DNA from 2 places in the Mixta intestinalis genome. Region 1 is predicted to be linked to the other one. Evidence: predicted binding sites of a transcription regulator. Region 1 holds the regulator's gene; the other holds the start of a gene.
What was found. Region 1 encodes CRP, which controls carbon source genes, mostly activating them, when cyclic AMP is high. Its sites were predicted from a motif close to ATGTGANNNNNNTCACAT; they were not measured.
Positions count from the first base shown of each region.

Region 2: the regulator CRP is predicted to act here: its motif matches at 1,018-1,035, upstream of garD (galactarate dehydratase).

Region 1 covers NZ_CP028271.1:4,197,170-4,204,464, forward strand. The annotation lists gene argD (bifunctional acetylornithine/succinyldiaminopimelate transaminase) at 1-895, shown strand, start outside; gene C7M51_RS19400 (YccS/YhfK family putative transporter) at 923-3,001, opposite strand; gene crp (cAMP-activated global transcriptional regulator CRP) at 3,064-3,696, opposite strand; gene C7M51_RS19410 (OsmC family protein) at 3,995-4,402, shown strand; gene C7M51_RS19415 (phosphoribulokinase) at 4,408-5,277, opposite strand; gene C7M51_RS19420 (YheU family protein) at 5,407-5,625, opposite strand; gene C7M51_RS19425 (hydrolase) at 5,629-6,621, opposite strand; gene C7M51_RS19430 (LysE family translocator) at 6,702-7,295, shown strand, end outside; gene C7M51_RS19435 (LacI family DNA-binding transcriptional regulator) at 7,290-7,295, opposite strand, start outside.
Region 2 covers NZ_CP028271.1:2,770,465-2,777,759, forward strand. The annotation lists gene C7M51_RS12775 (MFS transporter) at 1-694, opposite strand, end outside; gene garD (galactarate dehydratase) at 1,207-2,769, shown strand; gene C7M51_RS12785 (flavodoxin) at 2,794-3,240, opposite strand; gene truC (tRNA pseudouridine(65) synthase TruC) at 3,252-4,031, opposite strand; gene C7M51_RS12795 (YqcC family protein) at 4,031-4,366, opposite strand; gene syd (SecY-interacting protein) at 4,966-5,520, opposite strand; gene queF (NADPH-dependent 7-cyano-7-deazaguanine reductase QueF) at 5,625-6,470, shown strand; gene ppnN (nucleotide 5'-monophosphate nucleosidase PpnN) at 6,654-7,295, shown strand, end outside.

The sequences.
Region 1 (7,295 bases):
AGCCAACGAGGCCGCCTTCAAGCTGGCCCGCTATTATGCCGCTACGCGCCACTCTCCCTATAAAAGTAAAATTATTGCTTTCCATAATGCTTTTCATGGCCGCACGCTGTTTACCGTTTCTGTCGGTGGACAGCCTAAATATTCTGACGGCTTCGGACCGAAACCGGCAGATATTATCCATGTGCCCTTTAACGATCTCGAGGCGGTGAAAGCGGTAATTGACGATCACACCTGCGCGGTGGTGGTCGAGCCGATTCAGGGCGAAGGAGGGGTGTTGCCCGCTACGCAGGCGTTTATGCAGGGGCTGCGTCAGCTATGCGATCGTCATCAGGCGCTGCTGGTGCTGGATGAAGTACAGAGCGGGATGGGGCGCAGCGGTAAGCTGTTCGCTTATGAGCACTACGATATTCGTCCCGATATTCTTACCACGGCGAAAGCGCTGGGCGGCGGCTTCCCGGTTAGCGCGATGCTGACCACGGAAGAAATCGCCTCAGCGATGTCGCCCGGCGTGCATGGCACCACCTACGGCGGCAATCCGCTGGCCTGCGCCGTAGCAGAAGCGGCGCTGGATATCATTAATACGCCGCAGGTACTGGAAGGCGTGGCGCAGCGGCGTCAGCGCTTTATCGAGGCGCTGGAAGCAATCAACACCAAACTGGAGCTGTTTAGCGAGGTACGGGGCAAAGGGCTACTGATTGGCGCGCAGCTAAAACCGCAGTATCAGGGAAAAGCGCGTGACATTTTACACGCCGCCGCAACCGAAGGCGTTATGGTGCTGACGGCTGGCACTGACGTGATCCGTTTTGCGCCTTCGCTGGTAATTCCGCTGGCGGATATCGGCGACGGCATGGCGCGTTTTGCCAGGGCGGCAGAAAAAGCGTTAAACGCAGGCTGAACACGGCGCGCCAGCAGGCGCGCTTTTTTATCCTTTGCGCAGCCGCCGTACCAGCCATTTACCGTGCTGTGGCCGCTGGCTCCAGGCAAGCGAAGAGATGGTGTGCATTACCGACAGATGCTCAAGAATGCGTCTGACGTGGCGTTCCATAATTGTGACCGCACCGCTCTCCTGACCGCTGTGTTGACTCTCCAGGATATTGGTTTCCTGACCAGGGCCGTCATACTCCAGCCGCTGCTGGCAGCGCTGTAGCGCAATTTCACAGGATTGCAGATAACGTTGGGCCAGCTCCGGTGTCAGCATCGTGTGTTCACGTGCCAGGATCGTCATGGCGTTAATATGCTCAACGATAAACTGGCTGTGGGTGACCCACAGCTTCATATCGTTCAGATAGCGAGTGTTAAAGGCTGGTTCCTGCATTGCCTGATTCAGCGAGTTAAACAGGGCATTGTGCGCCTGATTTACCAGCACACGCTGCCAGGCAAGCTTCTGTGGTGAATGCTCATCGCCCAGCAACATGCGCAGCGCTTCCTGATCGGCTTCCAGCGCATCATGCGCGTTTTGGCGTAGCAGCCCGCTCTGCCACTGCGGCCACAGCCACACCATCCCGCCGAAGGCGATACAGCAGCCTACCAGCGTATCCATCAGACGCGGCAGCAGAAACTGCGCGCCGTTGAGCGCCAGCAGCTGTAATGAATAAACTGCGGTAACGGTAAAACCAATCGTCGCCCAACCGTAATACTTGCGGATAAAGAGGTAGCTGACCAGCGTAATCACCAGCATGATCGACAGTACCACCGATTCCGGCACTGAAAAGCGCAGCGTAGCGGCGGCGATAGCCAGTCCGGCGAGCGTGCCGATGGCGCGGTGCTGGATACGCACGCGCGTGGCGCGGTAGCCGTTCTGGCTGACGAACATAATGGTCATCAGAATCCACCACGGCTTAGGCACATTAAACGCCAGCGCCAGCACGCTACCGAATACCAGCATTACGGCAAAACGTCCGGCGGTGCGTAGCGCAGCCGATTTTAAGGAGAGGTAGCTGCGCAACGCGGGCAATAACGGAAGCCGTCGCTGCCTGTCTGCCAGTAAATCACGTCGGTAGAGTGGGCGCTGCGTGCGCAGCACGCGGGCGATGCGGCTGAAGTGGTAATAGCAAAAATGACCAACCGGATTTTCAGGATGCTGACGCGCAATTTTTTCCAGGCCCAGCAGCGGTTTTTCCATACTGAAGCGCGGCGGCATACGGTGATAGAGCATATCGTCCGCCAGCTCACGCAATCGGGCAGCGATGGTTTGTGCGTTCCAGCGAATCACCGCCTCCGCGTGGCTCTGCTCTACCAGCTTCTGTACTTCTTTTGGCTGATGCAGGCTGACGGAAATGTGCTCCTGTAGATCGAGCGCGACCTGAAAGGCGCGCGTCAGACGTTGATGGCTGTGATCGCGATTGGCGGCCAGCATATGCATTTGCTGATAGCAGGTATTGATCAGATCGACCGCTTTTTGCTGGCGCGCCAGCAGCGGCGGCAGCGCTTTTTCCGGATCGGTAAGCTGCGTGAGCAGGGTATATTTTGCTTCACAGTAGTCGGCCAGCTCACGGTAGAGCAGGCTTAGCGTTTCACGCAGCGGCTGTTCTTTCCAGAGACGAAACCAGAGCCAGTTAAACAGCCCATACCAGAAAGTACCTGCGATATAGAGCAGCGGCGGCACCCAGATGGGCATTTGCCCCACCAGGCCGAGAGTGAAAATCGCGGCAATCAGCGAGGCTGGAAGCAGACGGGCATGTAGCGGCCCGATTTCACCGGTAACGCCCAGCAGCAGAGCCATAGTAAAGAGGGTGACGGGCAGCGGAATATGGTGCAGCGAGAGCCACTGAATAAGAAAGCTGCTGAGCGCGAAGAGCGAGCCGCCAACGATCAGCCGTTTGAAGAAGCGTTTATGCGGCGTATCCAGCCCGGCGATATTGCAGCAGGCGGGCACCAGCGAAAACAGCAGTCCCTTTTGCAAATCCCCTAACAGCCAGCCGATCGCCACCGGCAAACAGAGCACCAGCGTCTGACGCAGCGCATAGTTCACTTCAGGATGGTAGATAATTCTCCGCCACATCACCACATCACAAAAATAAACACGGCGTGATGCAGGGCACCACGCCGTGCGATCAATTAAGCTTAACGGGTGCCGTAAACGACAATCGTCTTACCATGAGCGGAGATCAGATTTTGATCCTCCAACATTTTCAGGATGCGTCCCACCGTTTCACGTGAGCAGCCGACAATCTGGCCGATCTCCTGACGGGTGATTTTGATCTGCATACCGTCCGGGTGGGTCATGGCATCAGGCTGTTTTGCCAGATTAAGCAGCGTCTGTGCGATGCGGCCCGTAACGTCGAGGAAAGCTAAATTGCCCACTTTCTCCGAGGTAACCTGCAGACGACGCGCCATCTGAGCAGACAGCCGCATCAGGATATCAGGATTCACCTGAATCAGCTGACGAAATTTTTTGTAGGAAATCTCAGCCACTTCACAAGCGGTTTTTGCCCGTACCCATGCGCTGCGTTCCTGGCCTTCTTCGAACAGGCCAAGCTCGCCAATGAAATCACCTTGGTTGAGGTAGGAGAGGATCATCTCTTTGCCTTCTTCATCCTTGATCAGCACCGCGACTGCACCTTTTACGATGTAATAGAGCGTTTCGGCCTTTTCACCCTGGTGAATCAACGTACTTTTTGATGGATATTTGTGGATATGGCAATGTGACAGGAACCATTCGAGAGTAGGGTCTGTTTGCGGTTTGCCGAGAACCATTCGCTGTTATCCTCTGTTGTAATCGTGCCCTAAATACAGGGGGCAGTTTCCCTGTCAGGCGTTGAAATGGTAAAGCGTTTTCTGTTGGAAATTTATCCGGGCAATTCTGGCGCGCCAGGGCGTGAAAAAGTCCCGTTTTCGTTTCTGAGAACGAAAATATTACAGCTTTGTTTGTAGCACAGCTTTATCCTGGTGTCTCCTGTTGTCTCGCTTCAGCTTGAGGTGAATCGGACAATTGCCGTTTAGCTGCTGAAAGCGTAGGCTGACAGTAAGCGGCATTATCCCGGGAATAATGAATATGCAGGCACGAGTAAAATGGGTGGAAGGACTCACTTTTTTAGGCGAGTCCGCTTCAGGGCATCAGGTTCTGATGGATGGTAACTCCGGCGATAAAGCGCCGAGCCCCATGGAAATGGTGCTGATGGCAGCGGGCGGTTGCAGCGCCGTTGACGTAGTATCGATCCTGCAAAAAGGCCGAAACGCGGTCACCGACTGCGAGGTGCGGCTGACCTCCGAGCGACACGAGCAGGCTCCGCGCATATTTACCCGCATCAACCTGCACTTTATCGTCAGCGGTAAAGGGCTGAGTGACAAAGCGGTAGCGCGCGCCGTTGAGCTTTCTGCGGAAAAATATTGTTCCGTAGCGATTATGCTGGGTAAGGGTGTTGCCATTACCCACAGCTACGAATGCATGGAGATTGCCTGACATCCTTAAGCAACCTGCTTTCCTTCAACCAGACGTTGTACCAGCGGCAGCATGATCAATTCCATCGCCAGCCCCATTTTGCCGCCGGGTACTACCAGCGTATTGATATGCGAAATAAACGAGCCCTGTAGCATCGCCAGCAGATAAGGGAAATCGATGTTCTCCAGTCCGCGAAAGTGGATGACGACAAAGCTTTCATCCAGCGAAGGAATCGCGCGGGCAGCAAAAGGGTTCGAGGTATCGACCGTAGGCACGCGCTGGAAGTTAATGTGAGTGCGGGAGAACTGCGGCGTAATGTAGTTGATGTAATCTTCCATCGAGCGCACCACCGAATCCATCACCGCCTCGCGGGAATGTCCGCGTTCGCTGGTATCGCGCACCAGTTTCTGAATCCACTCAAGGTTAACGATGGGCACCACGCCAACCAGCAGATCTACCTGTTCTGCAACGTTATGCTGTTGAGTCACAACGCCACCGTGCAGCCCCTCGTAGAACAGGACGTCCGTTGGCTCCGGCAGCGGCTGCCACGGCGTAAAAGTGCCGGGCACCTGATTCCACGGCACCGCCTCATCATAGGTGTGCAGATATTTGCGTGACTGACCGCGTCCGCTGGCTCCATATTCGATAAAGGTTTGCTCCAGCAGACCGAAATCATTGGCCTCCGGACCAAAATAGCTGATGTGGCGGCCCAAATCGCGTGCCTTGCGGATCGCCATATCCATTTCCGGGCGCGTATAGCGGTGAAAGCTGTCACCCTCCAGCTCGGCGGCGTGCAGATTGAGCTGCTGAAAGATCTTGCGAAAGGCAAGACTGGTAGTGGTGGTTCCCGCTCCGCTGGAGCCGGTCACCGCGATAATGGGATGCCTGGCTGACATAGCTACTCTCTGGGTGATATCGGGGTGATAAGCATTGTTACCACGTTTAGCCCGGAAGTGTCATCATCAGGCGTACCGGGCGAAAGCGTATTAATGTGATGTGGCGCACAGAGCGAAGTATGCGCCCGGCTAACCGCGAAACTGACCGCGCGGCATGATGTTGACCGTTTCATGTAGCTCAGACCACACCAGCACCGCCTCACCGCTTTTTAGCTGGCGATATACATCTTCAACTTTTTCCGCCAGCGAACGCTCCTGCTCGCCATAGTCGGTGCCCTCGCGCAGGACGAAAGCTTCAATCAGGTTATCTAAGGTTTCCGGGGAAATATCTTGCCAGGGAATTATCACAGCTTAATTGTCCAGATAAGGTGAAAGCCATTGCGGAATGCGCTGTTCCAGCCACATTTGTGGGTGGCGCAGCGTGCCAGCGACAAAGCCGACGTGACCGCCATATTCCGTCAGTTGATACTCAATGTTAGCAGGTAACCGGCTCAGATCGGGAATCACATCGTCGGTCATAAAAGGATCGTCTTTGGCGTGGATGATCAGCAGCGGTTTACGTACACCGGGCAGTAGCGGCATGGCGCTGGCGCGCCGATAGTAATCACCGGCGTCGGCGAAGCCGTGAGCGCGGGCGGTAATGGCATCATCAAAATCACGCAGGCGCTTTAATGCGTTAAGCTGCGCCAGATCTATCGGCAGCGTGCCGGGCCAGGCGTGCAGCTTGCGTCTGGCATTGAGTTTAAGCTGACCCAGCAGGTAGCGCTGATAGACGCGCGAGAAACCCCGTTCCAGCTTCGCGCTGCACGGCTCCAGCATCAGAGGTGCGGAAACCACTACGCCTGCATCCAGCAGGCAATCCTCGCCCTGTTTACCCATCAGACAGGCCAGCATATTGCCGCCCAGCGAGACGCCGACGGCGGCAGTAGGCACCGGGCCAAAAGTGGTACGTAGCCATTGCAGAAAATAGCTGGCATCTTCAGTTTCGCCGGAGTGGTAGATGCGCCCCAGACGATTGGGCACGCCGCTGCAACCGCGAAAATGCATCACCACGCCAAGCCAGCCGCGCTGCCGCCAGGCCTGCAACAGCCCATGCGCGTAAGGACTGTTAAAATTGCCCTCCAGACCGTGAAATAACACCGCGCGCGGCTTGTGGACCGCCGTGGATGGATCCTCACTCCACGCGAGATCGAGAAAGTCGCCGTCAGGCAAATCAAGGCGCTGCCAGTGTGGCTTCAGCAGCGCGCGGCGGCGGAACAGGCGCGGCATCACCGTTTGCAGGTGAGGATTATGTAATCCTTTCATAGGGATAAAAGGATATTCACGGACGTGATTAAATTTCATCATCTGGGGCTTGTACGTTTCCTGGCACGCTGATAGCTTCGACAGGTTGACCATTTTACAGGGTGAGGGGCACCCGCCACATGGAACTGAGTCTGTTTTTTTCAATGTTGGGCTTTCTGTGGGTCGCGGCGATCACGCCTGGCCCTAATAATATGTTACTGACTACCGCTGGGGCCAATTTTGGCTTTTTGCGCTCTATGCCGCTGATGATCGGCATTATGCTGGGTATGCAGCTCATGTTGTTGCTGGTTGCCTTTGGCGTCGGTAGCCTGATCCTGCTTTATCCATCACTGCATCTGTTTCTGAAAATCGCTGGCAGCCTCTATCTGCTCTGGCTTGCCTGGAAGATTGCGACGGCCGCCTATGAACAGCTGGAAATGGGCGAGGCTCCCTCGCGTCCAATGCCGTTCTGGCAGGGAGGCGTACTGCAACTGGTTAATCCAAAAGCCTGGCTGATGGCGCTGGGTGCCGTTGCCAGCTTTAGCCTGGCGGGCGAGGCCTATCGCGGTTCTGTACTGGCGATCAGCTTTGGCATGGCGCTGGTTAATCTGGTAGCCGGCGTTATCTGGCTCGGTTTCGGCACGCTGATAGGACGTTTGCTGCGTAGCCGACGTGCCTGGAAAATCTTTAACCTGGCGATGGGCGCACTCACCGCCGCCTGCGTGCTGTTAATC
Region 2 (7,295 bases), 1.4 Mb from region 1:
CTTTCTTCGCATCCATGTTGATCAGCGCGCCGCCTTTCTCCATGTACTCCAGTTCAGCGCGGTTAACACCCGGATGATCGTTTGGATCGTGAATCACTTTCAGCCAGATAAAGCTGATAATGATGCCGAGGCCGCCCATGAACCAGAACACATGCGCCCAGCCTACCTGCGCGGTCAGCCAGCCCATGATTGGTGCGAAGATAACGGTGGCAAAATATTGCGCCGAGTTAAAAATCGCCACGGCAGTACCGCGTTCGTGCGCGGGAAACCAGGCGGCGACAATACGGCTGTTACCGGGGAAAGAGGGTGCCTCTGCCAGCCCCACCAGAAAGCGCAGCGTAAAGAGCGCGATAATGACGCTGAAGCCTTCAAAGATATCGACGAATCCCTGTAACAGGGTAAACAGCGACCAAATGAAGATACTCCAGAAATAAACGCGTTTTGAACCAAAACGATCGAGCAACCAGCCACCGGGGATTTGTCCGATAACGTAAGCCCATGAGAACGCAGAGAAGATATAGCCCATGCCGACCGGATCGAGCCCGATATCTTTTGCCATTTGAGAACCGGCAATGGATAAGGTGGCACGGTCGCCATAGTTGAATGAGGTGACGATAAACAGCATCACCACGATCCAGTATCGTGCGTTAGTCCTTTTTTCTACGGCACTTTCCGCCTGGCTGTATGAATTCATGATGCACTCCTGAAATATAGCGGTACGCTACTTTCCACTCTGACTGCATACACAACATGTTGAGTATCAGAATGAGGTTGGGTTAAACACGGTGATTATTATTCGTTAGCAAAAACGGTTATATGCAGCGCAGCTGATTCACCTGTCGTCGAACTTGGGGAAAGTATATGGAGCGGGCACGGCCAATTCACTGGACGAACGCCCCACATTTACGCGGGTTATACGTTTAAATTAATGCAATTGCCTAACCACCTGCGGCACTGCTCACGAAATCATCTTTTTCAGGGGCGTTAACGGGAAGCCAGGAGGGCTGTGGGTTGGGTTTGTGAGCCTCTTCACTTGCACTTGTACTGAAGCCAGAAAAGAAGACGTATCAGGCGGATAAAATCGTTCATATGCATAGTGCTGGCGGGGTTCCCCCTCTTTATACTTACCGTCAGCAAAAACAGTAATGCAGCATTCGCCTGCGCCGTTTCCCCTTTTGACTTTTCCGTTTACTGGAAACCAAAGCAATGAAAACGATTCGTGAAGAAACACCGCGTTATATTCGGGTACACGAAGACGATAATGTCGCGATCGTGGTGAATGATAACGGCCTCTCTGCAGGCGCCGTTTTCCCATGTGGGCTGCAACTGACAGAGCATATTCCGCAGGGACATAAAGTGGCGCTGACGCCTATCGCCCGTGGCGCAGCAATACGCCGCTACGGCGAAGTGATCGGCTATGCGCTGCGGGATATTCCGCAGGGCAGCTGGATTGATGAATCCCTGGTGGAATTGCCCGAAGCGCCGCCGCTGGAAAGTCTGCCGCTGGCGACACGCGTTCCTGAACCGCTGCCGCCGCTGGAAGGGTACACCTTTGAAGGATATCGCAACGCGGATGGCAGCGTCGGCACCCGTAACCTGCTGGGGATCACTACCAGCGTCCACTGCGTAGCGGGCGTAGTCGATTATGTGGTTAACATTATCGAACGCGAACTGCTGCCGCGTTATCCAAACGTGGATGGCGTGGTCGCGCTTAATCACCTTTACGGCTGCGGTGTGGCAATCAATGCGCCTGCGGCGGTAGTACCGATCCGCACAATTCATAACCTGGCGCTGAACGCTAACTTCGGTGGCGAGGTGATGGTGGTCGGCCTCGGCTGTGAGAAGCTCCAGCCGGAAAAACTGCTGGCCGCCAGCGGCGACGATGTGCAGGCGATTTCTGTCGGTGAAGAAGATATTGTGCGTTTGCAGGATGAACGCCATGTGGGCTTTGAAGCCATGGTGCAGGAGATCCTGCGCGTGGCAGATCGTCATTTGCAGCGTCTGAATCAGCGCCAGCGCGAAACCTGCCCGGCCTCCGAACTGATTGTCGGCATGCAGTGCGGCGGCAGCGATGCCTTCTCCGGCGTTACCGCTAACCCGGCGGTCGGCTTCGCCTCCGATCTGCTGGTGCGCTGCGGTGCGACGGTAATGTTCTCTGAAGTTACCGAAGTGCGCGATGCCATTCATTTGCTTACGCCGCGTGCGGCAGATGTAGCGACCGGCAAGCGCCTGTTGGAAGAGATGGCCTGGTATGATGACTACCTGAGCCAGGGCAAAACCGATCGCAGCGCCAACCCGTCTCCGGGCAACAAAAAAGGCGGCCTGGCAAACGTGGTGGAAAAAGCGCTCGGCTCTATCGCCAAATCAGGACGCAGCGCCATCGTCGAAGTGTTATCACCCGGTCAGCGTCCCACTAAACGCGGCCTGATCTATGCGGCAACGCCCGCCAGCGATTTTGTCTGCGGCACGCAGCAGATGGCTTCCGGCATTACGCTACAGGTGTTCACCACCGGACGCGGCACGCCTTATGGCCTCGCGGCGATTCCGGTAATAAAAATGGCGACGCGCACCGCGCTGGCAACGCGCTGGCACGATTTAATGGATATCAATGCGGGAACTATCGCCACAGGCGAAGAAACCATTGAGCAGGTGGGCTGGCGTCTGTTTGAAATGATTCTGGATATCGCCAGCGGACGGCAGCAAACCTGGTCCGACCGCTGGGGGATTCGTAACGCGCTGGCGGTATTTAACCCGGCCCCGGTCACCTGATGCCAGCTACCGGAGCGGAGAAAGTCAGAGCAGCTTGCCCCAGCTTTCCACCCAGGGTGAGGTGACGCTTTCCGGCTCCGGTGCTTCCATCGCATCCACTAACAGCACGTCACCAATACGCGATGCGCCCTGCTCCTGCAGCTGCGCATCGAACGTTTTTCCCGCGCCGCAGAAATTCTCATAGCTGCTGTCGCCCAGCGCAATCACGCCGTAGCGCAGCTGAGGCTGATGGCCCAGCTTATCCTTAACCGCGTGGTATAAACCGGCGATACTGTCAGGAAAATCGCCATGTCCGGTGGTAGACGTAACGATCAGCGCCACTTTATCGCTGTACTGCTGCCAGTCGTCAAGGCTGGGATCTTCAAAAATCGCCACCTGATGCCCCTGCTGTTGCAGGATGGGCTCAGCCTCTTCCGCTACCAGCAACGCGTTGCCGTAAACGGTGCCGACGAAAATACCTATTTGCGCCATAACCTTCTCCCTTATTGTGATGCCCTATCCTGACCTGGCTGTGAATCAAACTCAACCCTGGGAAGATCGGGGAGACAGTGCTGCCAGCCAAACTGCTGCATCATCCGCTGCCAGATAGCGTCCAGCCCGGCACGAATCACTAACGGCTCGCCGGTTACCGGATGATTAAGCGCCAGGCTGCTGGCGTGCAGCATCAGGCGTCCACAGCCGAAATGCCGGGCCGCGCCGCGATTCTGGCGCAGATCGCCATGCGTGGTATCGCCAATAATCGGATGACGCAGGTGTGCGAGGTGACGACGTAGCTGATGCTTACGTCCGGTGGCAGGCTGTAGCTCAATCAGGCTGTAACGCGCGGTGGCGTAGCGACCAATGGCAACCGCCTGTTCCGTTATAGCCAACCCGCGCCAGTCGGTAACGGCCTCCTGCGGTCCTTTATCCTGCGCGGCATATTTATCGCCAATCTTATCCAGCTCCTCAGTGAGCGGATAATCGAGCCGATCGGCTCCTTCCAGCCAGCCGCGTACCACGGCGTGATAGGTTTTCACCATCTGATGTTGTTCAAACTGCTGCGCCAGCAGGCGGCCAACCTCGCTGGAAAGCCCCATCAGCAACACGCCGGAGGTAGGCCGATCGAGCCGATGAGCGGTAAAAACATGCTGACCAATCTGATCGCGTACCGTTTGCATCACGACAACTTTTTCTTTGCGATCCAGCCAGCTGCGATGTACCAGCCAGCCAGCGGGCTTATTGACCGCGACCAGCCACTCATCCTGATAGATAATGTCCAGCATTAGTGGCCTGCCACAACAAACAGCGCATCAAGCGCGTTAAGGTGACCCAGCAGTTCTTCCCGGCAGGCCACATCTGCCGTCAGCGACATCTCATAATAGGGGGCGATAGCGAAGTTTTGCGGCAGCTCGGCCCCGGCGTCCAGCAGCGCATGCATACGTGGAATCAGCACCCACTGAAGCCACTCCAGCGGCTGCATGGTATCGAGAAAAAAGGGCTGCGTGCTGGCAAAGGCAGAGGCATCGGGCGCTTCATTCTGCCACAGCGCCTGCGCTTTCAGTAGGGCTTCAACTGCCAGCAACCCCTGGCGGACCTGATGTTCTCGGTGCATGGACATCCTCACAACGGGTGAAATTTTCAGGGCGGCAAGCATAGCATTGGCGGGCGGCGGGGAGAACGCGCGGCACAAAAAAAGGGAGCACTGTTTTACAGTGCTCCCGGTTCGTTTGCAGCTATCCTGCTACTTCGACGCTCCCTGCTCTTCCTTGAAAACTTTTCCCTTTTGTCTTCCTGACATTATCGCCTTCCTGGCGATGCTCCTTTGGCTTTCCTGGCCCACCAGTCATCCTGACCGGCTCCCATTCTCCATCCTGGAGGTGTCCCTGTCGTTCCATCCTGGAACTTACTGCTTCATCCTGAAGCTATCCCTTAAACGCACATCCTTTGCGGAACCATCATCCTGATGAACGCCATCCATGACGTTTTCCAATCCTCGGATTCCCTTTCCGATGTGGCCTATTTTGCCCTGGCCCTTGTAGGAAACAAGCTACCTTTTCCTTTAACAACTCCTCCTGGCGTGATTCTGAAGCCCCTGATATCACTAAGTTTATGATTTACATTATTTTCACAAAAAGAACTTCTGATTTTCTGCTTTTTATCCTGGCGATCTCTCACAGTCGTTGTGAGACATATCTCACAAACATGTAAGACGATCTCTTAAAAACGGCCACTAAACGGTTGTAAATTCTTGAGAAATGTCTGAATATTTGGTGCCAAAATTTGGCGCTTTGGCGTTCCCAACGTTTCAAGAATAACTTCTCCATTTAGATTGCATACAGAAATCACATCCAGATCAGATTCTGTGGTTGCAATGAAAAGTGTCGGAGTTTGTTTTAAACGCCTTTTCATCACCAGGTGCCCAATCAGGTTTTCCTGTACACGAACAAAGTCGGCTTCGCTCCAGACCTGAAGTAATGTGATCGGCTGTTGGTCTAACATTGCCTGCATATCGCCCGCATATTGCGTTGTATAATAATCCACCACCGCAGGCTGCAACTGCAAATCGAGCGCCCGCTCTACTGCCGCAAGCTGTGGCTCAGCGTCAAAAGGCCGTGGCTGCCATAAAACGCCCTCTTCGCGATTCTCAACTACGCAGGGGGAAGGTATACCATAAAGCTCCTCGCTGAAAGGAAGATGCCCGTGCTGCTGTTGCCACTGCTGACAGTAACGCTCAGTAAACGTCTTGAGCGCAATGGCGGTCTGATCATTCATTTTTTCACTCCAGGCTGTCTGGGTTACACTTACAGCCTTTATTTATCGTTTCTTTTTACAGGAAAAGACGCACTCGCCTTTTCGGGTGGTTTTGAGGTTACGCTATGTCTTCTTATGAACAACATCAGGCGCTTGCCGGCCTGACTCTGGGAAAACCCACCGCCTATCAGGATTGCTATGAGCCAGGCCTGTTGCAGGCGGTTCCCCGTTCGCTTAATCGCGAACCGCTGGGGCTTTATCCCGACAATCTGCCTTTTCATGGGGCCGATATCTGGACATTGTATGAGCTCTCCTGGCTGAACGCGAAAGGCGTACCGCAGGTTGCCATCGGCGAAATCTCGCTGCGTGCTGACAGCCTTAATTTGATCGAATCAAAGAGTTTCAAGCTCTATCTTAACAGCTTTAACCAGACGCGCTTTGCCGACCGGGAAGAAGTACGCCAGACGCTGCAACGCGATCTCAGCGCCTGCGCCCAGGGTGAGGTCAGCGTCTCGCTGTTTCGCCTGCAAGAGCTCGAAGGCCAGCCGCCAGGCCAGTTCGAAGGTATCTGCATCGACGAGCAGGATATCAGTATCGACAACTATGAGTTCAATGCCGATTACCTCGCTGATGCCGCTGGCGAAGAGATAGTGGAAGAGACGCTGACCAGCCATCTGCTGAAGTCCAATTGCCTGATTACTCATCAGCCGGACTGGGGCTCAGTACAAATCCGCTATCGTGGCCCGCGCATTAACCGTGAGGCGCTGCTGCGTTATCTGGTCTCATTCCGTCATCATAATGAGTTCCACGAGCAGTGCGTTGAGCGCATTTTTAACGATCTGCTGCGCTTCTGCCGCCCGGAGACGCTGATGGTCTACGCACGCTATACGCGGCGCGGCGGGCTGGATATCAATCCGTGGCGCAGCAATACCGATTTTCAGCCGGCCCATTCTCGCCTGGTACGCCAGTAAACTGCGGCACGGCTCGCAGGACGTTCTTCTGTTATCGGAATCAGTTGAGAAACCACGCAGGAGAAGGCTACTCTGACGAACAGCGGCGGCATTATGCCTCCGCCCAGGGATTTTCTCGTCACCGTGCGGCGCGACAGGCGGCACGGTGTCACTTATCACCCCGGCGGGTGTAAAGGAGCTCACTTGATTACACATATCAGCCCACTCGGCTCGATGGATTTGCTCTCGCAGCTGGAAGTCGACATGCTGAAGCGTACGGCCAGCAGTGACCTCTACCAGCTATTTCGTAACTGTTCCCTCGCGGTATTGAACTCCGGCAGCCAGACTGACAGCAGCCATGAACTGCTCTCCCGTTTTGAAAACTTCGACATTAATGTGCTACGTCGCGAGCGCGGCGTTAAGCTGGAGTTGATTAATCCGCCGGAAGAGGCGTTTGTTGACGGGCGTATCATTCGCTCCCTACAGGCCAACCTGTTTGCCGTACTGCGCGATATTCTGTTTGTTAACGGTCAACTCTCCACCGCTGGGCGTTTTCATCAGCTCAATCTGGAAAAGTCTGCGCATATCACTAACCTGGTCTTTTCTATCCTGCGCAACGCGCGTGCGCTGCATATCGGCGAAGATCCGAACATGGTGGTCTGCTGGGGCGGTCACTCGATTAACGCTACCGAATATCAATACTGCCGTAATGTTGGTACTCAGCTGGGGCTGCGTGAACTGAATATCTGTACCGGCTGCGGGCCGGGCGTCATGGAAGCGCCGATGAAGGGTGCCGCCGTAGGTCATGCGCAGCAGCGCTACCGCGAAGGGCGTTTTATTGGTTTA